DNA from 4 places in the Micromonospora sp. WMMA1976 genome. Region 3 is predicted to be linked to each of the others. Evidence: riboswitches for the same ligand, from Rfam matches in the RefSeq annotation. Region 3 holds a riboswitch; each other region holds the start of a gene.
The links. Region 3 has a riboswitch for cyclic di-AMP ahead of O7546_RS01070 (hypothetical protein). Riboswitches for the same ligand answer to the same signal wherever they lie in the genome.
Positions count from the first base shown of each region.

Region 1: linked by a shared signal. The riboswitch ahead of O7546_RS21285 (hypothetical protein) and the one ahead of O7546_RS01070 (hypothetical protein) in region 3 are both predicted to bind cyclic di-AMP.
Region 2: linked by a shared signal. The riboswitch ahead of O7546_RS08220 (C39 family peptidase) and the one ahead of O7546_RS01070 (hypothetical protein) in region 3 are both predicted to bind cyclic di-AMP.
Region 4: linked by a shared signal. The riboswitch ahead of O7546_RS15365 (transglycosylase family protein) and the one ahead of O7546_RS01070 (hypothetical protein) in region 3 are both predicted to bind cyclic di-AMP.

Region 1 is NZ_CP114912.1:4,656,406-4,661,710, forward strand. Features, by position in the region: gene O7546_RS21270 (alpha/beta hydrolase) at 1-381, shown strand, start outside; gene O7546_RS21275 (AAA family ATPase) at 506-2,623, shown strand; gene O7546_RS21280 (cation diffusion facilitator family transporter) at 2,715-3,629, shown strand; cyclic di-AMP (ydaO/yuaA leader) riboswitch at 3,774-3,904, shown strand; gene O7546_RS21285 (hypothetical protein) at 3,909-4,985, shown strand; gene O7546_RS21290 (SRPBCC family protein) at 5,011-5,305, opposite strand, start outside.
Region 2 is NZ_CP114912.1:1,731,625-1,736,929, reverse strand. Features, by position in the region: gene O7546_RS08230 (CDP-glycerol glycerophosphotransferase family protein) at 1-1,086, shown strand, start outside; gene O7546_RS08225 (alpha/beta hydrolase) at 1,124-1,870, opposite strand; gene O7546_RS08220 (C39 family peptidase) at 2,123-2,956, opposite strand; cyclic di-AMP (ydaO/yuaA leader) riboswitch at 3,162-3,304, opposite strand; gene O7546_RS08215 (hypothetical protein) at 3,613-4,377, opposite strand; gene O7546_RS08210 (hypothetical protein) at 4,510-4,854, opposite strand; gene O7546_RS08205 (acyltransferase) at 4,935-5,305, opposite strand, start outside.
Region 3 is NZ_CP114912.1:214,862-220,166, forward strand. Features, by position in the region: gene O7546_RS01060 (helix-turn-helix domain-containing protein) at 1-287, opposite strand, end outside; gene O7546_RS01065 (carbonic anhydrase) at 455-1,108, shown strand; gene O7546_RS01070 (hypothetical protein) at 1,166-2,194, opposite strand; cyclic di-AMP (ydaO/yuaA leader) riboswitch at 2,198-2,329, opposite strand; gene O7546_RS01075 (YibE/F family protein) at 2,484-3,758, opposite strand; gene O7546_RS01080 (SHOCT domain-containing protein) at 3,922-4,101, opposite strand; gene O7546_RS01085 (metal-sensitive transcriptional regulator) at 4,257-4,556, opposite strand; gene O7546_RS01090 (heavy-metal-associated domain-containing protein) at 4,637-4,843, shown strand; gene O7546_RS01095 (hypothetical protein) at 4,879-5,305, shown strand, end outside.
Region 4 is NZ_CP114912.1:3,311,295-3,316,599, reverse strand. Features, by position in the region: gene O7546_RS15380 (SDR family oxidoreductase) at 228-926, opposite strand; gene O7546_RS15375 (helix-turn-helix domain-containing protein) at 958-1,434, opposite strand; gene O7546_RS15370 (LLM class flavin-dependent oxidoreductase) at 1,482-3,044, opposite strand; cyclic di-AMP (ydaO/yuaA leader) riboswitch at 3,216-3,361, shown strand; gene O7546_RS15365 (transglycosylase family protein) at 3,360-4,004, shown strand; gene O7546_RS15360 (YbaB/EbfC family nucleoid-associated protein) at 4,190-4,639, shown strand; gene O7546_RS15355 (M4 family metallopeptidase) at 4,715-5,305, opposite strand, start outside.

The DNA.
Region 1 (5,305 bases), 2.2 Mb from region 3:
CGCGCGCTGCGCCCGAGCATTCGCTGGATGCTGTTCGGCGACCGCTGCGACCCGGCGGACATCCGGTTGGTCACCTCCGCGGTGGCCCGGGCCACGCTGCGCTCGATCGGCGGTTTCCGCGCCTCGATCGGCGCCCAGCACCGGCTGGATACGCTCGCCGCGCTCGGCGGGCTGCCGGCCGCCGCGCTGGTCGGCGACCGGGACCGGCTCACGCCGCCGCCCTGCGCCGAGTCGATCGCGTCGGCGCTGCCCAGCACGGAGCTGACCGTCTGCCCGGGTGCCGGGCACATGCTGATGATGGAGCGCCCCGACGAGGTGAACGCGGCCCTCACCGGCGTGCTGGACCGGGTGCTGGCCGCCCGTCCCGCGACCCGCCTCTGAGCGTTCCCCACCTCCGGGCGGCACCGACGTACGCCACGTGCGCGGCATGCCCCGGCGTGCCGGTTGCCGGCGGCCCGTACCCTCATTCAGCCCGTCGTGCCCTCCGAACACAGGAGCATCCGCGTTGACCGACCAGACCACGCTGGACCGGGAGATCGCCGCCGAGCAGCGCCACCTCGACCGGGTGTACGCCCGGCTGGCCGAACTGCGCCGGTCGGCGGCCGACGCCGAGCGGGAGGGCTACCGGCTGGCCCGGGTCGGGAACTTCGGCGCGCTTGTCGAGCGGGACGCGATGGTCTTCCACGCCGCCCAGCGCCGACACGTGCTGGACGCCGAGCACGAGGGGCTCGTGTTCGGGCGGCTGGACCTGCGTACCGGGCAGGTGCTGCACGTCGGCCGCCTCGGGGTGCGGGGCGTGGACGCGGAGACGCTGGTGGTGGACTGGCGGGCGCCCGCTGCCGCCGCGTTCTACCAGGCGACACCGGCCGAGCCGCGCGGCGTGGTGCGCCGGCGCACGATCCAGTCCGCCTCCGAGAAGGTCACCCGGATCGAGGACGACCTGCTGGACCCGGAGGCCGCGCCGCCGGACATGGCGGTGGTCGGCGACGGGGCGCTGCTGGCCACGCTGTCCCGGGCCACCGGCCGGGGCATGCGGGACATCGTCGCCACCATCCAGCGCGAGCAGGACGAGGCGATCCGCTCCCCCGGCAACGGCGTCACGATCGTCTCCGGCGGCCCGGGCACCGGCAAGACGGCGGTGGCGCTGCACCGGGCGGCATACCTGCTCTACTCCGACCGGGCCCGGTACGCCGGCGGCGGCATCCTGGTGGTCGGCCCGTCCGGTGTGTTCGTCGAGTACATCGCCTCGGTGCTGCCCTCGCTCGGCGAGGAGACCGCCACGCTGCACTCGCTCGGCTCGCTGTTCCCCGGCCTGTCCGCGTCCCGCACCGACCCGCCGGACGTGGCGGCGGTGAAGGGATCGCTGCGGATGCGCCGGGTGCTGGAACGCGCGGTCCGCGACGCGGTGCCGGACTCCCCGGCCGAGCTGCGCCTGCTGTACCGGGGCGAGTTGCTGCGCCTGGAACGTCCCGCGCTGGACGCGATCCGGGAGCGGACGCTGGGCCGTGGGGCGCGCCGCAACGAGGTACGCCGGGCGGCGTTCGACGCGGTGCTCGCCGCGCTCTACGCGCAGGCCCGCACGCTGCGGGTGGGACGCCTGCCGGAGCAGCCCGCATTCGAGGACGAGATCATCGGGCGGCCCGAGTTCCGCGAGTTCCTCAAGGCGTGGTGGCCCCGGCTGCACCCGCGGCACGTGCTGGACTGGCTGGCCCGCCCGGACCGGCTGCGCCGCTACGCCGGGGGGATCCTCTCCTCGGCGGAGATCCGGCTGCTCGGCGACGCGTACCGGACGCTTGCGACCGAGGGGCTGACGGTGGCCGACATCGCGCTGCTGGACGAGCTGGACGCGTTGCTCGGCAAGCCGGTGCAGCGGGCCCGGCCCAAGCGCGACCCGTACCAGCTCGCCGGTGGCGTGCGCGAGCTGAGCACGTACGCCGACCGGCAGCGCGCCGCCCGCGCGGCGGCGCGGGAGCGTCCGGCCGACTACCGCGACTACGCGCACGTGGTGGTGGACGAGTCGCAGGACGTCTCGCCGATGCAGTGGCGGATGATCGGCCGGCGCGGCCGGCTGGCGTCCTGGACGGTGGTCGGTGACCCGGCGCAGACCGCCTGGACCGGCGACCCGCAGGAGCTGGAGCGGGCCCGTGACCAGGCGCTGGGCCGGCGTAAGCGGCACCGCTACGAGCTGACCACCAACTACCGCAACTCGGCGGAGATCTTCGCGGTGGCGGCGGCGGAGATCCGCCGCCTCTACCCGGACCTGCCGCTGCCCGACGCGGTGCGGTCCACGGGCGTGCCGCCGGTCGAGCGCACAGTGCCCGCCGCCGACCTGCCGGCGGCCACCGTCGAGGCGGCCGAGGCGCTGCTCGCGCAGGTGGAGGGCACCGTCGGCGTGATCACGCCGGTGCCGCGCCGGGACGAGGTGGCCGGCTGGCTGGGCGCGCTCGGCGCGGGCCGGCTCCAGGTCGTCACCAGCCTCCAGGCCAAGGGCATGGAGTACGACGGCGTGGTGCTGGTGGCGCCGGGCGAGATCCGGGCCGACCCCGGCTCGGGCGTCCGCACGCTCTACGTGGCGCTGTCCCGGGCGACGCAGCGCCTCACCACGCTCGACCCGGTGGGGTGACCGGCCCCGCCGCCACCCACAGTTCACTTGCATACATAGCGATGTGAACATACATTGGGCCGGGCCGGTACGCGGCAGGGAGGGTGTTGGCGTGGGCGCAGGTCATGACCACAGCGGCGCGGTGGCCAATGCGGCACACCGCCACGCAGGCCGCCTCTGGGCCGCGTTCGCGCTGCTCGCCGCCCTGATGGTGGTCGAGGCGGTGGCCGCCTTCACCACCGGCTCGCTGGCGCTGCTCTCCGACGCCGGGCACATGTTCACCGACGTCCTCGGCATCGGCATGGCCCTCGCGGCGATCACCGCCACCCGCCGGGCCGGCACCGACCCGCAGCGCACGTTCGGGCTCTACCGGCTGGAGGTGCTCGCCGCCCTCGCCAACGCCGTCCTGCTCGGTGCCGTCGCCATCTACGTCCTGGTCGAGGCGGTACGCCGGTTCGGCGAGCCGCCGGAGGTGCTGGCCGGACCGATGCTCGTGGTGGCGGTACTCGGCCTGCTCGCCAACATCGTCGCGTTCGCGCTGCTGCGCGCCGGGTCGAAGGAGAGCATCAACCTGCGCGGGGCGTACCTGGAGGTGCTCGGCGACCTGCTCGGCTCGCTCGGCGTGATCGCCGCCGCGCTGGTCATCGCGGTCACCGACTGGTGGTGGGCCGACCCACTCGTCGCCGTCGGCATCGGCGTGTTCATCCTGCCGCGCACCTGGCGGCTCGGCCGGGCCGCGCTGCGCATCCTGGTGCAGGCCGCGCCGGAGCACCTCCAGGTCACCGCCGTGCACGACCGGCTGGCCGCCGTACCGGGCGTGGCCGAGGTGCACGACCTGCACGTCTGGACCCTCACCTCGGGCATGGAGGTGGCCTCGGCGCACCTGACCACCGACCCGGGCGCGGACCCGGCCGGGGTGCTGGCCGCCGCGCGGGCCGCCCTGCACGAGGACTTCTCCATCGATCACGCCACGTTGCAGGTCGAACCCGGAGCGTCGGCCGGAGTGTGCGGCAAGACCGAGTGGTGATTAGGACACACTTAAATCACTGGGACTAATGTAGTCTTATGCCGGTTTTGCCCCGCCTAGTGGCGTTGCTCGACGGAGCCGCGCCCGGGCAGCGCCGGTAGTCTCGGTCGCGGCCGCACCCGCGGACGCCACCCGGCCCCGGTGGGGCGGCCGTCGCCTAATCGTCCGCAGGGACGAGCCGGGGAACCACGTACGTGGGGTGCATCCGCGTCAGCGGTAGGGATCTTCCGTCCCGAACCCGTCAGCTAACCCGGTCGGCGTTGACGGAAGGACGTGTGAATGCCCCCAGTGGCACCTGTACGACGGACGGCCGCCCGGTTGGCGGCCCTGCTCGTCGCGACGCTGACCCTCGGCGTCGCGACCGTTCCGGTCTCCCCCGCCTCCGCGGCGCCGGCGACCGGCCTGCTCGCTGCCGCGCCCGGCGGCAACGACGAGGGCGGCACGCCGGAACTGCGCGCCCAGCTCGACGCGGCCAGCAAGGGCTGGCTGGAGGCGAAGGCCGCGCTGAACCGGTCGGTGACCCGCCAGAAACAGCTCAACGACCAGCTCAAGACGGTCGGCGCCGAGCTTGCCGTCCGCGACGCCAAGGTCGGCGAGATCGCCGTCGTGGCGTACCGCAACGGCCGCCTGGGCACCGCCGGGGCGCTGCTCGGCAGCAGCAGCCCGGAGGGCTTCATGGACCGGGCCGCCGCCCTGGAACAGGTCGCCGCGCACGAGGACCGCACGCTGCGCGACCTGATCGCCACCCGCGACGAGGCCACCCGCACCCGCGCCCAGCTCGACGGGGAGATCCTCGAGCAGCGCAAGCAGGTGACGGTGATGGCCAAGCGCAAGGAACAGGCCGAGCGCGCCCTGGAGGTGGCGAACGACCGCGCGTCGCGCAGCAGCAGCGGCGGCGGCAGCGTCCAGGGCACCTCCAGCAAGAACGCGAAGCCGGCGCCGCGCAACTCGGACGGCTCCTGGCCGTCGGAGTCGTGCAGCGTCAACGACCCGACGCCGGCGAACGGCTGCATCACGCCGCGCACGCTGCACGCGCTGCAACAGGCGAAGGCGGCCGGCTTCACCAGGTACGTCTCGTGCCACCGGCCGAGCGGCTCGGGTGAGCATCCGAAGGGGCGGGCCTGCGACTTCGCCGCGCAGAAGAGCGGCTTCGGCGGCGTGGCCACCGGCGGTGACCGGACGTACGGCAACAACCTGGCCGCGTACTTCGTGCGCAACGCCGACCCGCTCGCCGTGCTCTACGTGATCTGGTTCAAGCAGATCTGGCTGCCCAGCAGCGGGTGGAAGTCGTACAGCGGCGGCAACGGCGACCCGTCCAGCGACCACACCAACCACGTGCACCTGTCGGTGTACTGAGCACGCCCCTGCAGGGTCGGCCGGATCAGACCGGCCGGCCCTCCAGGGTCGCGCCGAGGCGAGCCGCCAGGCCAAGGTGAGCCGCCCGGGCCTGGCGGAACGCGTACCCGAACAGCGGCGCCGGCGCGGTGAGCGTGATCTCCACGTCGATGCGTACCGTGCCGTCCGGCTCGTCGCGCAGGCGGGTGTGGTTGCGGACGGTCGTCGCGGGTTGCTGCCGCGCCACGGTGACGACCTCGTCCTCGCCCGCGACGAGCACGTCCGCCTGGTACGTGACCGGGAAGTGCAGCGGGCCGAGTTGCAGCCGGTCGGTGATCGCA
Region 2 (5,305 bases), 1.5 Mb from region 3:
CACTTCTCCGCTCCGCCCGGCTCGGAGTACCAGGTCACCATGTGGCTGCCGTACCTGGAACGGATCGGCCGCCCGTTCATGGTGGTGCTGCGCGAACCGGAGCACCTGCCCGCGGTGGCCGCCGCCACCCGCGCCCCGGTCGTCCTCTGCCCCACGCTGAAGGCGCTGGACGAGGCGCTGGTGCCCAGCCTGCGGGTCGCCTTCTACGTCAACCACGGCGCGAAGAACGCCCACCTGATCCGGTTCAGCCGGCTCACCCACGTGCAGCTGCACCACGGCGACAGCGACAAGGCCCCCAGCGCCAACCCGGTCTCGGCCATCTTCGACAAGATCTTCGTGGCCGGTCAGGCCGCGATCGACAGGTACGCCCGCGCCGGCGTGGAGATCCCCGCCGACAAGTTCGTCGTAGTCGGCCGTCCCCAGGTCGAGGCCATCGAGGTACGCCGCGAGCCGGTCACCCCGCCGACGCACCCGACGCTCCTCTACACGCCCACCTGGACCGGGCACCACGCCGACGCCAACTACTGCTCGCTGCCGGTGGCCGAGACGCTGATCCGCCGGCTGATCGACAGGGGTGCCGTGGTGATCCTGCGCGCCCACCCGTACACCGGCAAGAACCCGGCCTCGGCCCGCCAGCTCGCCCGGCTCACCGAACTGCTCGCCGCCGACCGTGCGAAGACCGGCCGGCCGCACCTGTTCGGCGCCGCCGCGAGCCGCGAGCTGACGCTCACCGAGTGCGTCAACCGCGCCGACGCGCTGGTCTCCGACGTCTCCGGGGTCATCTCCGACTGGCTCTACTCCGGCAAGCCGTACGCGGTCACCGACACCGGCGCCGACGGCGAGCACTTCGTCGAGCGGTTCCCGCTCGCGGCGTCCGGCTACGTGCTGCGGCGCGACATGTCAAACGTGGACGAGGTGCTCACCGACCTGCTGGACGCCGACCCGAAGGCGGCACAGCGCTGGGCGGCGCGTACCCGCTACCTGGGCGACTTCCCCGCCGACGCCTACGCCGAGGCGTTCCTCTCCGCCGCCCGCCGGCAACTGGAACCCGACTGGGCGGTCCCGGGGCCGCGCGCGGCCCGCTAGAAGCGCGAGCCGGCCCGTCGCGGGCCGGCTCGCCCGTTCAGAGGTACGGGTCGAGCAGGGCGAGCACCGCCTCCGGGTCCTCGACGTGCGCGTTGTGGCCCAGTCCCGGCAGCGTCGCCACCGGCACGCCCAGCTCCTTGAGCTGCGCGTCGGTCACCATCGGATCCGCCTCGCCGCGGGCCAGCAGCACCGGTACACCGGTGGCCGCCAGCAGCACCGGCAGCCGGGGCTCCCCGACCGCGAACGCGGCCGGGTCCATCGCGAGCCGCCAGCGGCCGTCCTCCCGCCGCAATCCCGCGTCCACCACCGGGTGGTCCGGGGCGAACAGCCCGGCGAGCCCTGATACCCGCAGGTAGCGCCGGGCCGCCTCGTCCCGGGTGGCGAACCAGGTGACCGGCCGGGCGGCCAGTTCCGCCGACTTCGCCAGCTCGGCCGGCGACCAGACCGCCTTGATGCCGAGCCCGACCACCGCGTCGACCGGGAGCCCGCGCTGCCGGGCCGCGAGCGCCAGCGCCACCACCCCGCCGAGCGAGTGCCCGAGCAGCACCAGCCGGTCGTCGGGGCCGAGCCGCACCGGCCCGAGCCCGTCCACCACGCGCTGGGCCAGCGCCTCGAACGAGTAGCCGGGCAGCGGCGGTGACCAGCCGTGACCGGCCAGGTCGGGGGCGAGCCAGCGGCCGGGCCAGCGGCGTTCCAGCAGCGGCGCCCAGGGCAGCCACACCTCGCCGGTGGCACCCATGCCGTGCAGGAGAATCAGGTGCCGCTTCCCCGTCGCATCGCCCATTGGCGCAGTCTGCCACCGCCCGCCCCGGACACGCGAGACCGAACCCCGCCGACCCCCTCGCTGCGGCTCCGGCCGCCCACACGCCGCCCTCACCCTCGATCTTGGAGTTGTGGCACCTTCCATAGCGGGCGAGCCGGGCATACTGGGTGCCACAAGTCCAAGATCGGCGCGCCAAGACGGCGTGAGGGCGGGGGCGGGACGAGGAAGGCCGGCGCCCCGGGTGGGGTGCCGGCCTTCGGGTGTGCGGGACGGTCAGGCGGAGTAGCCGCGGCTGGCGATCCAGTGCGCCAGGTCGATCGTGGTGACCCAGTACGACGGCAGCGACGGGTCGGCCGAGTCGGCGATCCGCACGGTCCGGCCGTCGTCCTTGTAGCCGACCACGGCGACGTAGTGGCCGCCCGGGAACGAGTGCCAGCCGCCGTTGGTGTCGGTGGCCGTACCGGCGACGTTCGCGACGACCCCGCGGCCGTTGCTGATCGCCTCGACCACGTCGGCCTGGAGGCGGTCCATCTGGGCCGGGGTGGCCGAGCCGGGAATCATGCGGGTCCGGTACGGGTTGCCCTTGACCTGCTGGTTGAGCACCCGGGTGGTGTCCTCGGCGGAGTTGGTGCCCATCTCGGTGGTGCCGAGAGGACCGGCGAGCGCGTCCTGGCTGCGCTCGATGCCGGCGGCGCTGAGCGCGTTGCGCACGGCGGCCGGGCCGCAGTAGAAGTAGTTGATCTGCGCCTGGTAGTCGTAGTCGAGCGACTTGCTCGACGGCGGCTTCGGCTTGGCCTTGGGCGTGGTGTCCGGGTCCGCCGTGGCCTTCGCGGACGGGGAGGCGCTCGGCGACGCGCTGGGCGCGGCGGAGGCGCTGGGCGGTACGGCGATGCGGGCCTCGCCGCGGCTGGCGGGCTGCTCGCCGAGACGGGCGGAGCCGAGGTCGGCGACCGCGGCGGTGTTCTCCTGGACCGGGGCGTCGTCACCGGCGGTGGCGACGGTTCCGGCACCGGCGGCCAGCACGAGCGCGGCGGCCGATCCGGCGATGATCTGGTACGGGCGTTCGGTGACGATCCGTCGCAGCTGACGCTTCAGGTGGTGCTTCACGAAATCCTCCACGGGGCGTGAGCGGCGCACGCCGGCCCGGCACGCGGAGGAACTCACACGTGCTGGCGGGGCCGGATGGCCGGGGGATCGGGAACGCCCGTGATGCCGGGCGCCCAGGGGGCGGTTGCCGGTCGCGCGTCAGGCGCGCGCGGGCACCGCTTCGCCGTGGAGGCGGGGGGACGATCGAGGGGTGGGCAAGAGGGGTTGCTCCTTCCGTGGCCGCCGACCGGGTTAGCTGACGGATTCGGGCGGGAAGTACGCCCTACCGCGGGCCGTGGGCCCGCGGATTCACCCCGATGGTGCTCATGGGTCCCCGGTTCGTGGAACACGATTAGGCGGGTCGGTGCGGCGTCGCCGTCGGCGATCGATTACCGCATCGGACGCGCCGACACTACCGGTGGGTATGTCCCATGCCAAGCGCTCCCACCTGCGTAAACGTGATCCGCGGTAACGGATTTCGGAACACCCGGTTACTGACTTCGCTCAATGGGACAAGCAGTTTCGACGGCGCCCGGCGGCGGAAAGCGGACAGACGGCGAGCACCCGACCGGCAATCGCGGGACTCGATGACCCGTTCTGCGCCCGGCGCCCGTTTCGGCGGCCCGGGTGACCGGGCTCACCATATTCCGGGTAACGATTCGGTCGAGACGGTCGTCTCAGCCGACCCGGGCCGGGCGCCAGCGGGCGTTGCGGACCGTCGCGGCCACCGGCACGGCGCTCGCCGTCGCGCTCCGGTACGCCGGGGCGGGCCGCAGCGCGGCGGTGGCCGCGTACGCCTCGGCGGCGAGCGTCCGGGCGGCCTCGGCGGCCAGTTCCGCGTCCCGCCAGGCCGTCCGCTCCCGCGCGGCGGCGCTCTCCCATCCGGCCCGGCGCCCGTCCCGGACGGTGCGGGCCAGCAGGATCTCCTGCTCGGCCGGGTGCCGGCGGGGATCCCATCCGTTGCGGCGGGCCAGCACGTCGGCGAGCTGACGGGCGGTCAGGTCGCCCCGCCAGTGCGCCGTCATGGCGGCGTGGTGCAGCCAGCGCTCCCGGGCCGCGTACTCGGCCGGGGTGCGCGGCGTGCGCGGGGCGGGCAGCGCGGCGGCACCGGCGAGGCGGCGGGCGGCGGCGTCCGCCTCGTCGTACGCGGTCCAGGCCCGGTCCGCCTCGTCCTGCGCGGCCAGCCACCGCTCCCGGCGGCGACGGGCCGTCTGGGCGGCTCCGGCGGCGGCCACCGCCACCTCCTCGGCGTACCGGACCAGGTCGTCACGGCGGGCGGCGTCGGCGTCGGCCGGTTCGGGGGCGGCCTCCGGCGCGGGGTCGCGTTCGGGCCGGGCGACGAGCGCGGCGAGCAGGCCGAGGGCGAGCAGCAGCAGGAAGGACCAGATGGCGGCGGCCTCGGGCACGGAGGTGAGGAAGTGGTACAGAGCGGTCTGGGACATGGTCGGCACCTCACGGGAAGGACCTGGCGGGAGGACCCGCACGACCTCGCCGGGGCGGGCCGGTGGCCGCCGGGGCGGGTGCGGGGATGACGTGCGAGTGGGTGCGGAGGACGGGCGCGGCCCGTGAGCGGGTCAGCGGGCGGGCGGGGCCCGCGGGCCGGCCGGTGCGGCGGCCCGTCCGGCCGGGACCGGCTGCGGTGCGGCCGGGGCGGCTGCCCGGGGCGCGGGCGCCGGCACCCCGGCGGGGAGGGCCTGCCGCTCGGCCACGCGGTCGACCTCCGGCCGCACGGCGGTCGAGGTGCCCGTGACCGGGTACGCCGAGACGGCGACCGCCGGGGCCGGGGCGGCAGCGGCGACACCGGCCGGCAGCGTGGCGGCGCCGAACGAACAGGCGACGACCACGGCGAGACTGGCGAGCATCCGGGCGGTCCAGCGCGCCACCCACCACACGGGGCAGGTGAGCGCGATCGGAAGCACGGGTACAAATTACCGCCGAACCCCCACGAACGCACCGCCGTACGGCGTGTCGCGGATCGACCGGCCGACGTGTGCGCGTGTCAGTGCGGGCGACGCCGCCCGGCGTACTCGATGTCCTCGGCCGGACCGGTGACGGACGCCGCGCCCCCGTCGGAGGCGGGCCCGGTGGCGGCCTCGGCGGGCGTGCGCGGAGCCGGCACGGCCGGTGCGGGCGACGCCGCGCGGGCCCGGCGGGACGGGCCGAGCAGGCGCATCATCGGTGTCTCCACCCAGCGGTGCAGCGCGGCGGCCAGCGCGAGCGTGATCACCAGGAAGCCCAGCACCGCGAGCGGGCCGCGCCAGCCGGGCAGGCCGGTCCCCCAGTGCCCGGTCAGCCGCAGCACGGTGACCATGACCAGCACGTGCACCAGGTAGAAGGCGAACGACACCTCGCCGAGCCAGACCATCGCCC
Region 3 (5,305 bases):
GCGCCGACCTGCTGGTCGGCCTCGGCCGGGTGCCGGAAGCGGCCCTTCGGGTTGATCGTGTACTCGTTGCGCCGTCCCACCCGCGTACGCCGCAGGTAACCCCCGGCTTCCAGGTCGGCCACGATGGCCTGGGCCGCCCGCTCGGTCACGCCCACCTCGTCCGCCACGTCCCGCAGCCGGGCGGTGGGGTTGCGTGCGATCGCCAGCAGCACATGGCCGTGGTTGGTGAGGAAGGTCCAGTTACGGCGGCTCCCGTCCTCAACTGGTGTGGTCGCCATGATGGTCATGCTATGGCCACCCGCGCCACCGGCCGAATCGGCGCGTGCCGGTGCGTCCGGCGACGGGGAAAGTATGAAATGCGTATCACGAATCTTGACGGACCCCGAGGGGCGTGTGACCGTGGGTCGCGAGGCCGTTCGGCCTGGTGGTTCCCCAGGTAGACGAGGTGAGGGACATGACGCCGAGCACCCCGGAACAGGCACTGACCGAGCTGCGTGCCGGTAATCACCGGTTCGTCACCGGCGTCCCGCAGCATCCGAATCAGGACGCCGGGCATCGGGCGGCGGTGGCCGACGGCCAGCACCCGTTCGCGGTGATCGTCGGCTGCTCCGACTCGCGGCTCGCCGCCGAGATCATCTTCGACCGCGGTCTCGGTGACCTCTTCGTGGTGCGTACCGCCGGGCACACCGCCGGGCCGGAGGTGCTCGGCAGCGTCGAGTACGCCGTCACCGTGCTGGGCACGCCGCTCGTGGTGGTGCTCGGGCACGACTCGTGCGGCGCGGTCCAGGCCGCCCGGGAGGGGGTCCGGACCGGCGCCGCCCCGGCCGGTCACCTGGGCGCGGTGGTGGACGCGGTCTCGCCGAGCCTGCTGCGAGCCGCCCGCCAGGGCGTCGAGGACCTCGACGGCATCATCGACGTCCACATCGCGCAGACCGTGGAGACGCTGCTGGCCCGGTCCGCCGTGCTGGCCGAGCGGGTGGCCGCCGGGCGCTGCACGGTGGTGGGCATGTCGTACCGGCTCGCCGGTGGCGAGGTGCGGACCGTGGCGCAGTCCCCGGCCCCGCTGCCCGCCCCGGCCGCGCCCGCCGACCCGGCGCTGGCGGGCTGACCCGTACGGACGAGAAAAAGGGCCGCCCTCGGGCGGCCCTTTTTCGTGGTGCCCGGATCAGAGCAGCGACATGTGGACGTGGTCGGTGTGGTTCGACGGCCCGCTGTACGAACTCCAGCCGGTGGCCGGGAACCAGATCTGCCGGTTCCAGATGACGTAGTAGATGCCCAGCCGGTCGGCGTTGCGGATGAGGAACGCGGCCACCTCGTTGCCGTACCGGCGGGTGTCGTTGTTGTGCCAGGGCGCGAAGCCGCTGTTCTGGAGCGACCAGTCGCACGCCTTGCCCTTGGGGTGCTCCCACGGCCCGCCGGGCCGGTAGCAGCCCACGAAGCGCTTGAAGCCGGCGCGCCGGACCTCCTTGTACGCGTGCAGCGTGCGCGGCGTGACGCAGCCCGAGGTGGTCGGGTCGTCCTCGCTGCACGACTCGGCCTTCCACCCGCCGTCGGAAGTGCGGCCGGGAGCGATCTTGGCGACCGGTGAGGTGGCGGAGACCAGGCCGCCGGTGAAGCCGAGACCGCCGACGAGCTTCAGTGCGCGCTCGGCCTGCACCTTCTCGCGCTCCATCGCGTTCTTCTGCTTCTCCTGCTCACGCACCTCGGCGTCGAGCGCGATCTTGGCCTGCTCGGCGCGGGTCTTGACCGCGTTGATGGCGGCCAGGCGCTGCGCGTTGAGGAGGTTCAGCTCGTCCAGGGCGTTGACCCGGCGGACGAACGAGTCGGGGGAGTTGCTCTCCAGCAGCATCGCCATCGCACCCATCCGGCCGGTCCGGTAGGACTGGGCGGCGAGCTGGTTGACCTGCGGGCTGAGCGCGTCGAGTTCGGCCTGTGCCGTCTTCACCTCGGCCGCCAGCCGCCGCTGGCGGTCCTGGGACTTGGCGAGCTTCGCCTTGGCCTGGAGGAAGTTCCGGTTGGCGGAGTCGATCGCCTCGGTGATGAGTGGCGGATCGCCGTCCTCCTCGTGGCCCGAGGGGGTGCCGGGGGCCGCCGCGGCGGGGGCCGCGGTCGCCGGGTTCGGGCCGGCCAGCACTGCTAGCGAGGCCAGCACGGCCACCACGGGTGTCAGCCAGCGGCGCAGGGGTGCCGTCACAGTGTTCCCTTCCGTCGGCCGCCGACCGGGTTAGCTGACGGGTTCGGGACGGAAGTGGCCCCTACCGCTGTCGCGGATTCACCCCATGTACCTGGTTCCCCGGTTCGCCCGTGGGCGATTGGGCGGCGGCACCGCTGGCGCCGGTGCGCGCCTTCGGCGGTGACCGGCAGCGAGGTTACCTGACAGCACTCGTGAGGATCTACGTCCGGAAGCCGACCAATAGCGAGATTTCGCCGTGGCACACCGTGACCAGCGTCGCGTTTGAATTCGATGGTCACGCTGCGGAGTGTCACCATGCGGCCTCCGTACTCTTCCCGCCGCCGAGCGCCTCCAGTGCGTCGTCCCGTCCGGCCGGCGGCCGGGGCGCGGCGGGCGCCGGCTCCGCGCCGGGCGAGCGCCGCCCGGCGGTGGTCACGATCGCGGCCAGTCCGGTCGTCAGCGGTACGGCGGCGATCAGGCCGAGCGTCGCCACCGCGCTGCGGACGATCTCCTGGGCGAGGAACTCACTGGTGAGGATCTCGCTCACCGGGCGGGAGTCGGCGACCAGGAGGAGCAGCAGCGGCAGTGAGGCGCCCGCGTACGCCAGCACGATGGTGTTGACGGTGGACGCGATGTGGGCCCGGCCGACCCGGGTCGCGGCCCGGTAGAGCTGCCGCCGGGACAGTCCGGGGTTGGCGTGCGCCAGTTCGGTGACGGTGGCCGCCTGGGTGACCGTGACGTCGTCCAGCACGCCCAGCGAGCCGATGATGATGCCGGCCAGAAGCAGTCCGTGCAGGTCCACGCCGCCCTGGAACATGGACAGCGTGGTGGCGTCCTCGCTGCCGAAGCCGGTCAGGTGGGTGGCGGACGTGGCGAGCAGGCCGAGCACGCCGGTGACCACCAGGCTGCCGAGCGTGCCGAGCACCGCGACGGACGTCTGTGCGGTGATCCCGTGGGTCAGGTAGAGCACCACGAACATGATCAACGCGGCGCCGACGATCGCGACGAGCAGCGGCGGCTGGCCGGCGCCGATACCAGGCAGCACGAAGCCGAGCAGGATGGCGAAGCTGGCCACCAGGCCGCCGAGCGCGGCGAGCCCGCGCCACCGGCCGAACGCCACGATCGCGGCGGCGAACAGCACCATCAGCCAGATCAGCGGCGTACCGCGCTGGTGCTCGGCGATGTTGTAGGACTTCACCGCCGGGTCGGCCGGGTCGGTCAGTTCGACCAGGACGACCTCGTCGCCGACCGCGACCCGGGGCGCGCCCGGCCCGGCCGGGATCGGCGTCTCGACCTGCCGGCCCGCGTCCGGGCCCTGCTCGGCGGTGACCGTCACCGTGCCGCACGGGCCACCGCCGCCCTCCGGGGCCTCCGGCGTCGGCGGGCAGGGCTCGGTGACCACCCGGGTCACCGTGCCGTGGTAGCGGGGGACGTCCGCGCCGCCGACCGGCTCCCGGTCCTGCCGGGGCCAGAGCACCAGCGCCGCGATCACGGTGAGCGCGAACAGCGGCACCACCACGGCGACGAGCAGCCGTCGTACGCCCGGCGGCGCGGCGGGTGCGGGGCGGGTGTGGTCGGCACCCATGAGGTCTCTCCCAACGGTCGCGGCGACGCCTGGTCCGCCGGACCGGTCTGGTCACCCGGCCGGGGCGGACGTGTCGACCACGTCCGGGTCGTCGCCCGCACATGGTAGGCAGCCCGGCCGTCCGGTCCCGCACACCGTGGCCGTTGACGCTCGCCCCGCGTGGTCAGGCCAGGCCGGCCCGGCGTCGCCGGTACTCGTCCTCGTCGATCTCGCCACGGGCGTACCGCTCGTCCAGGATGCGCCGCGCCGTCGTCGGGCCCAGGTACTGCGGGCCGGTCCACCGCACGGCCGCCCAGACGAGCCCCGCCAGCACGGCGAGCACCAGCAGGGACCAGATCCACATCCAGCCCATCATCGGGCTCTGCCACATCATCGGGCCGCCCTCCGTCCGTCACCGCGGGTCCGCCGGGCCGGCCTGCCCGCCACGTCGACGGTACGTCCGCCCGGGTGCGCCGGCACGGGTCGATGTGCCCTGGTCCGAGGGTCGGAGGTCCCCGCTCAGCCGCGCTTCATCAGGCGGCCGACGGCGGCCATCATCTCGGTCGCCATCTCGTCGGCCCGGCCCTCGGCGGCGCCCTCGTGCATGCAGTGCCGGGCGTGGCCGTCGAGTAGACCCAGGCCGACCTTGTCCAGCGCCGCCTGGATGGCCGAGATCTGGGTCAGCACGTCGATGCAGTAACGGTCGTCCTCGACCATCTTCTCGATGCCACGGACCTGGCCCTCGATCCGGCGGAGCCGGGCGAGGAGTTGGTCCTTGCTGGCGGTGTAGCCCCGGGTCGGGCTGGACGGCGCGGTCATGAAACCGAGGATAGCGTACCCCTCGGGGGTATGCTAACGTTCCGAACGTACCCCTGGGGGGTATCAGATCGGAGGGCGAGATGGAGACCACCTACCAGGTGAGCGGCATGACCTGCGGGCACTGCGTCAACTCGGTGAGCACCGAGCTGAGCGCACTTCCGGGCGTCACCGACGTCCAGGTCGACCTGGCCGGCGGCCGGGTCACCGTCACCAGTCAGAACCCGCTGGACGTGGACGCGGTCCGCGCGGCGGTCGACGAGGCCGGCTACGACCTCGTCGGTGCGTGACGGGTCCGACGACCCGTAGAAACCGAGGAGACACCATGAACACGGCGACGAAGCTCAGCGGCTTCGCCCTCGGCCTCGTGGCGGTGTTCGGCGCGGCGTACGGGATCGGCAACCTGGCCGATCCCGTCGCCCCGGCCGCCGAGACCCGACACGACGACACCGACAGCGAACACGGGGCCGGCGACACCGGCCACGGTGACGAGAGCGGCGCCTCCGCGCACCTGCCCGGCGGGCTGCTCGTCTCCGAGCGTGGCTACACGTTCCAGCCCGCCGACGCCCCGGCCGGGCAGTTCGCCTTCCGGATCACCGGCCCGGACGGTACGCCGGTCACCCGCTTCGAGGTGGCCCACGACAAGCGCATGCACCTGATCGTCGCCCGCCGGGACCTGTCCGGGTTCCGGCACGTCCACCCGGAGATGGCCGGCGACGGCACCTGGCGGGTCGCCTCACCGCTCGGCGGCC
Region 4 (5,305 bases), 3.1 Mb from region 3:
CTGTGCCCGGGCGGTAGTCGTGGCAGCCGCTTGATCGACACCACTGCGCCGAAGTGGCGGCATCCCACGGGCTCTGACCCGGCCACCTCGGCGAGCTGGTGTCGATGACGCTGGGGTGTCCTAAAGTGGGGGAGGCTGGTCCCAGATGGAGGGACCTCGGGCGGTAGTTGTGGCAGCGGAACTGTCTTGCCGAGGTGGCGCCGCCACCTCGGCGACGACGGGTCGGCTCAGGGGAGCGCTGGGTAGAGCGCGGCCACTCCGCCGGACAGTCCGGCCTGGACCCGGCGGGCGATATCGTCGGCCAGGATCTCGTAGCTGTCGGACTCGATGCCGTCGGCGGCGAGCCGGGCGACGTCGGCCGGGTGCGCCTTCGGGCCGGGGACGGCGGCGGCCATCTCGGTGTCCATGTAGCCCACGTGCAGGCCGGCGACGCGGACGCCCCGGCCGGCCAGCTCCAGGCGCAGGGCGTTCGTCATCGACCACTCGGCGGCCTTGGCCGCGCCGTACGCGCCGACGCCGGGGAACGTGAACCAGGACAGCGCGGACAGCACGTTCAGGATCGTGCCGCCGCCGTTCGCGGCGATCCGGGGCGCGAACGCCCGTACCACCGACAGTGTGCCGAGGTAGTGCGTCTCCAGCTCCAGCCGGATCTTGTCGAGGTCGCCGTCGAGCAGGTCGGTGCCGGTGCTCACGCCCGCGTTGTTGACGAGCAGCGTCACGTCACCGGCCCGCTCCGCGGCGGCGGCGACCGACGCGGGGTCGGTGACGTCCAGGCGCACCGGGGTAACGCCGGGCAGGTCCACGGTGTCCGGGTTGCGGGCGGCGGCCCAGACGGTGGCGCCGCGCGCGGCGAGTTCGGCGGCCAGGTGCCGGCCGAAGCCGCGGTTGGCGCCGGTGACCAGGGCGGTGCTTCCAGCGATCTTCATGTGTCGCTCCGAGGTGTGGTGAGGGAGGGAGTCAGGCGGACAGCAGGCCCGGACCGGGCAGGACGGCGAGCTCACCGGGCGGTACGTCGTGCCCGGCGTCGCAGCGCAGCCGGGCGTGCACCGGGGCGCCACACTCGTCGTGGGCCACCCGGACCGCCGGGCCCGCCTCGTCGGCGGCGTACGTGTCGCCCCACTGCCGCAGCGCGACCAGCACCGGGATCAGGTCGCTGCCCTTGGCGGTGAGCACGTACTCGTCGCGGGTGCGCTGCCCGGGCTCGCGGTAGGGACGCCGGTCGAGCAGCCCGTCGGCGACGAGCTGCTTGAGGCGAGCGGCGGCCACCGGCTCGCTGACGCCGACCCGCCGGGCGAAGTCGTCGAAGCGGCGGGTGCCGAACGACGCCTCCCGCAGCAGGAGCAGCGTGGTGCGGTTGCCGACCACCTCCAGCGCCCGGGCGATCGAGCAGTTGGCGGTAGACCAGGAGTCACGCTGCGCGAGGAGGTCCGTCATGGCGTCGACGGTACCCACCTGACTTAGGAAAGCAAAAGTCAGCTACATCACAGCTGGCCGGGGAAGAATCCGTGCCGGGCCAGCGGCTCGACGATCTGGTGCTCCTCGTACGACAGGTGCGACAGCAGCGTGTCGGTGAGCAGGTCCACCGCCTCCTGGAGTCCGGTGAAGTCGCCGGGCCGGCGGACCAGCTCCACGAGCGCCCGGTCGACGCTCTCCACCACGCCGTGGATCACCACGTGCTCCTCCTCCAGGCGGTCCAGCACCGCCGCCAGCCCGGCCTCGGAGCGGCGCAGGTGCGGGAAGATCGAGGCGTCCTCCAGCCCGTGGTGCTGGGTGACCATCGTGCAGTACGCCGCGCAGTACGCCCCGAGCGTCCAGTTGTTCTGCCGCATGGTCATCTCGTTCAGCGCGGCCCGCGCCCGGCCCGGCGTGACAGAGCCCTGCTTGACCTGTTCCAGCAGGTCGCGCACCTGGGCCAGCTCCTGGCGCAGGTGGTCGTGCACGTCCACCAGGTGCTGGCCGGCGGCCTGTCCGCGGGCCGGGTAGACGTGCCCGGCCGGCGGCGGCGGGGCGCTCGGGCGGGTGGACTCGTCCCAGGGGCGGCGCGCGCTCAGGCGTACCCCCGGGTCGGGGGTGGGGGTGACGCCGAGCGTGCTCGGGCCGCCGGCGGAGGTCTGCTCGTCGGCGGCCGTGCGGGTTCCGCCGGCGGGCGCGGCGCGCTCGGCGGCGACCAGCTCCCGCACGGCGGGCGCGACCTCCTGGCCGAAGATCTGGATCGCGCGCGGCTCGTCGCTGCCGAGGATGAACGTGGTGATGCCGTGCTCCAGGGTGAGCCCGGCCAGCTCCTCCACCCACTGCTCCGGCGGCCCGGCCAGGAAACCGGCCGACGAGCGGGCGAACGTGCCGGTCACGTTGAGCATGCGGCGGATCGCGGCCGGGTCGCGTCCCGCGGCCGCCGCGCCCTCGTCGACCAGCGCGTTGAGGGCGGGCAGCTCGTCGGGGCCCTTCGGCAGGTACGACAGGGACGGCAGCCAGCCGTCCGCGGCGCGGCCGACCAGGCGCAGCATGCGCGGCTTGTACGCGCCGACCCAGATGCCCACCGGGTGCGCGGGCGCCGGGCCACGCTTGGCGCCGACCACCCGGTAGTGCTCGCCGTCGACGCGGATCATGCCGCGACGGTCGGTGTCCCAGACCTCGCGGATCACCCGGATCGCCTCGTCGAGGGCCTCGACGGCGGCGCCGGGGGACAGGCGTCGCCCGCCGGCCGCCTCGATCGCGTCCCAGAACGCGCCCGCGCCGAGCCCGAGCTCGACCCGGCCGCCGGTGAGCAGGTCCAGGCTGGCGACGCTGCGGGCCAGCACCACCGGCTGGCGCAACGGCAGGTTGAGGACGTTTCCGGCCAGGCGGACACGTTCGGTCGCGGCGGCCACGTAGGACATCAGCGTCCAGGTGTCCAGGAAGCCCGGCTGGTAGGGGTGGTCCTGGAACGTGACCAGGTCCAGCCCGACCTGCTCGCAGAGCCGGGCCAGCGCCACCACCTGGTCGGGCTGCGCGGCGGCGGGGGTGATGAAGCCGCCGAAGGTCAGCTCGTGTCCGTGATCGGTCATCCGTCAAGCCCTCCCGTGATCTTGCCTGGCCCTGCCACCGTAGCGCCGCCGCCGGTCGCCCGGCCGGGTGAAGAGCGTCACAAGAAGTGGACGATCGTCGCAAATCGCTCCTAGCGTCGGTTTCGTTCGCAGACGCGGACACCGAGTGCCGGAAACGCCAAATCCCGCCGCCGGCCCCGGTAACCGAACCTCGTGCGGGAGCGGGGGAACCACACGTTCCACGGTGCATCGTCACCTCGGGGTGAAGCCGCCACCGGCGGCCGGGCTCCTCGGCCCGAACCCGACAGCTCACCTCGTCGGCGTGGAGGAATCCACATGGCAACTGAATACTCAGCCCGAAGCCGCCGTACCGCTCTCGGGGCGGTCCTGACCGGCGCCGCCGTCGGCGCCGCGACCCTCTTCGGCCCGGCCGCTCCGGCCAGCGCGGGCGTCAACTGGGACGCGGTCGCGCGCTGCGAGTCCGGCGGCAACTGGAAGATCAACACCGGTAACGGCTACTACGGCGGGCTCCAGTTCTCCCGCGCCACCTGGAACGGCTACGGCGGCCAGAAGTACGCCGCGCGCGCCGACCTGGCCAGCCGGTCCGAGCAGATCGCCGTGGCGGAGAAGGTGCTGCGCGGCCAGGGCATCGGCGCGTGGCCGGTCTGCGGCAAGAAGGGCGGCTCGGCGAGCGCGGCGACCCGGTCCGAGCGGGCGACCACGAAGGCGGCACCGAAGAAGGCGGCGCCGAAGCGGGCCGCCGCGACGAAGGCCGCGCCGGAACGCGCCACGACGAAGGCGGTGCCGCGGCCGTCCTCCGCTGCCGGGACGTACGTGGTCCGGCGCGGGGACACGCTGTCGGAGATCGCCGTGGCGCAGCGCGTCGACGGCGGCTGGCGTGCCCTGCACGAGCGCAACCGGGCAGTGGTCGGCGACGACCCGGGCCTGATCTTCCCCGGTCAGCAGCTGCGCCTGCGCTGACCTCGTCCGAGCGCCCGGCCGGTTCGCCCCGGCCGGGCGCTCGGCCGTCCGCGACACGCCGCGTGGCCGGTGTCCGGCCTGCTCGCGGGGCCGGGACGCGACCCGGACCGGCCGGTGACCGCGATTCGTCGGAGCCGGTTGCTAGGGTCACGCATGCTCGGCTAAGACGTGAAGAAAGCGCGGATATGACCAACGACCCGTTCTCGGCGGCCGCGAGCATCGACGAGCTGCTGACCCGCACGCAGCAGGCGCTCACCGCGATGCGCTCCCGGGCCTCGGCGCATGCCGACGGCGAGCCGGGTGAGCTGCTGTTCGCCGAGGGCACCGCAGCCGGCGGCCGGGTTCGCGCGGTCGCCGTCCAGGGTGGCCGGCTCGAGTCCGTGACGATCGACCCGGAGCTGGCCGGCGAGCCCCTCGACGTCCTCTGCGGACACCTCGTCACCGCCGCCAACGCCGCGCTGTCCGAGCTGGACGACCGGGTCAGCGCGTCGGCCCGGGCCGACGCCGACGCGCTCGCCGCCCGCCTCGGCAACATGGGCGACCAGGCCGAGCTGTTCGGCCGCGCGATGCACGAGGCGGCCGCGCGGATCCACCGCGACCGCGGTGCCGGGTCCCGGGCCGGGCGCGCGGTCTGACCCGACCGCACACGCCCCGGCACGACGAGGCGGCCGGCCGCCGGGAGGACGACGACCGGCCGCGCTACGCCACTGTCAGCTCAGGGTGACCGCGGTGTCGTCGACGACGAAGGACGTCTGCAACGAGCTGTCCTCCACGCCGGTGAACGAGATGGTCACCGTGGTGCCCGCCAGCGAAGAGATGTCGAAGGACCGCTGCACGTAGCCGGTGGCCTTGTTCAGGTTGGAGTAGGTGGCCAGCGTGGTGCTGCCCGCCTTGACGGTGAGCTTGTCGTACGCGGTGCTGGTGGTCGACTCCGCGCTGTCGATGTGCAGCCAGAAGCTCAACGTCGCCCGGCATCCGGCCGGGATCGTCACCGACTGACTGAGCGTGTCGGTGTGCGACGAGCCGTACCCGTCCAGCCACGCCTTGTACGAGCCGCCGTGCGCGGCCTGGCCGCTGTCGGTGGTGATGACGCCGGACGAGGCGCTCCAGTTCACGTTGCCCGACTCGAAGCCCGGGTTGGCGAGCTTGTTGCCGGAGCAGCCGCCCGACGGCGGGGTGGTCGTGGTGCTCGGCGTGGGCGTCGGGGTGCCGCCGGCACAGGTCGGGTCGCCGGACTGGGCCGGCACGCTCACCGCGTCCCAGGCCGCCTTGACCGTGTTGAACTCCGCGCAGCTGCCCGG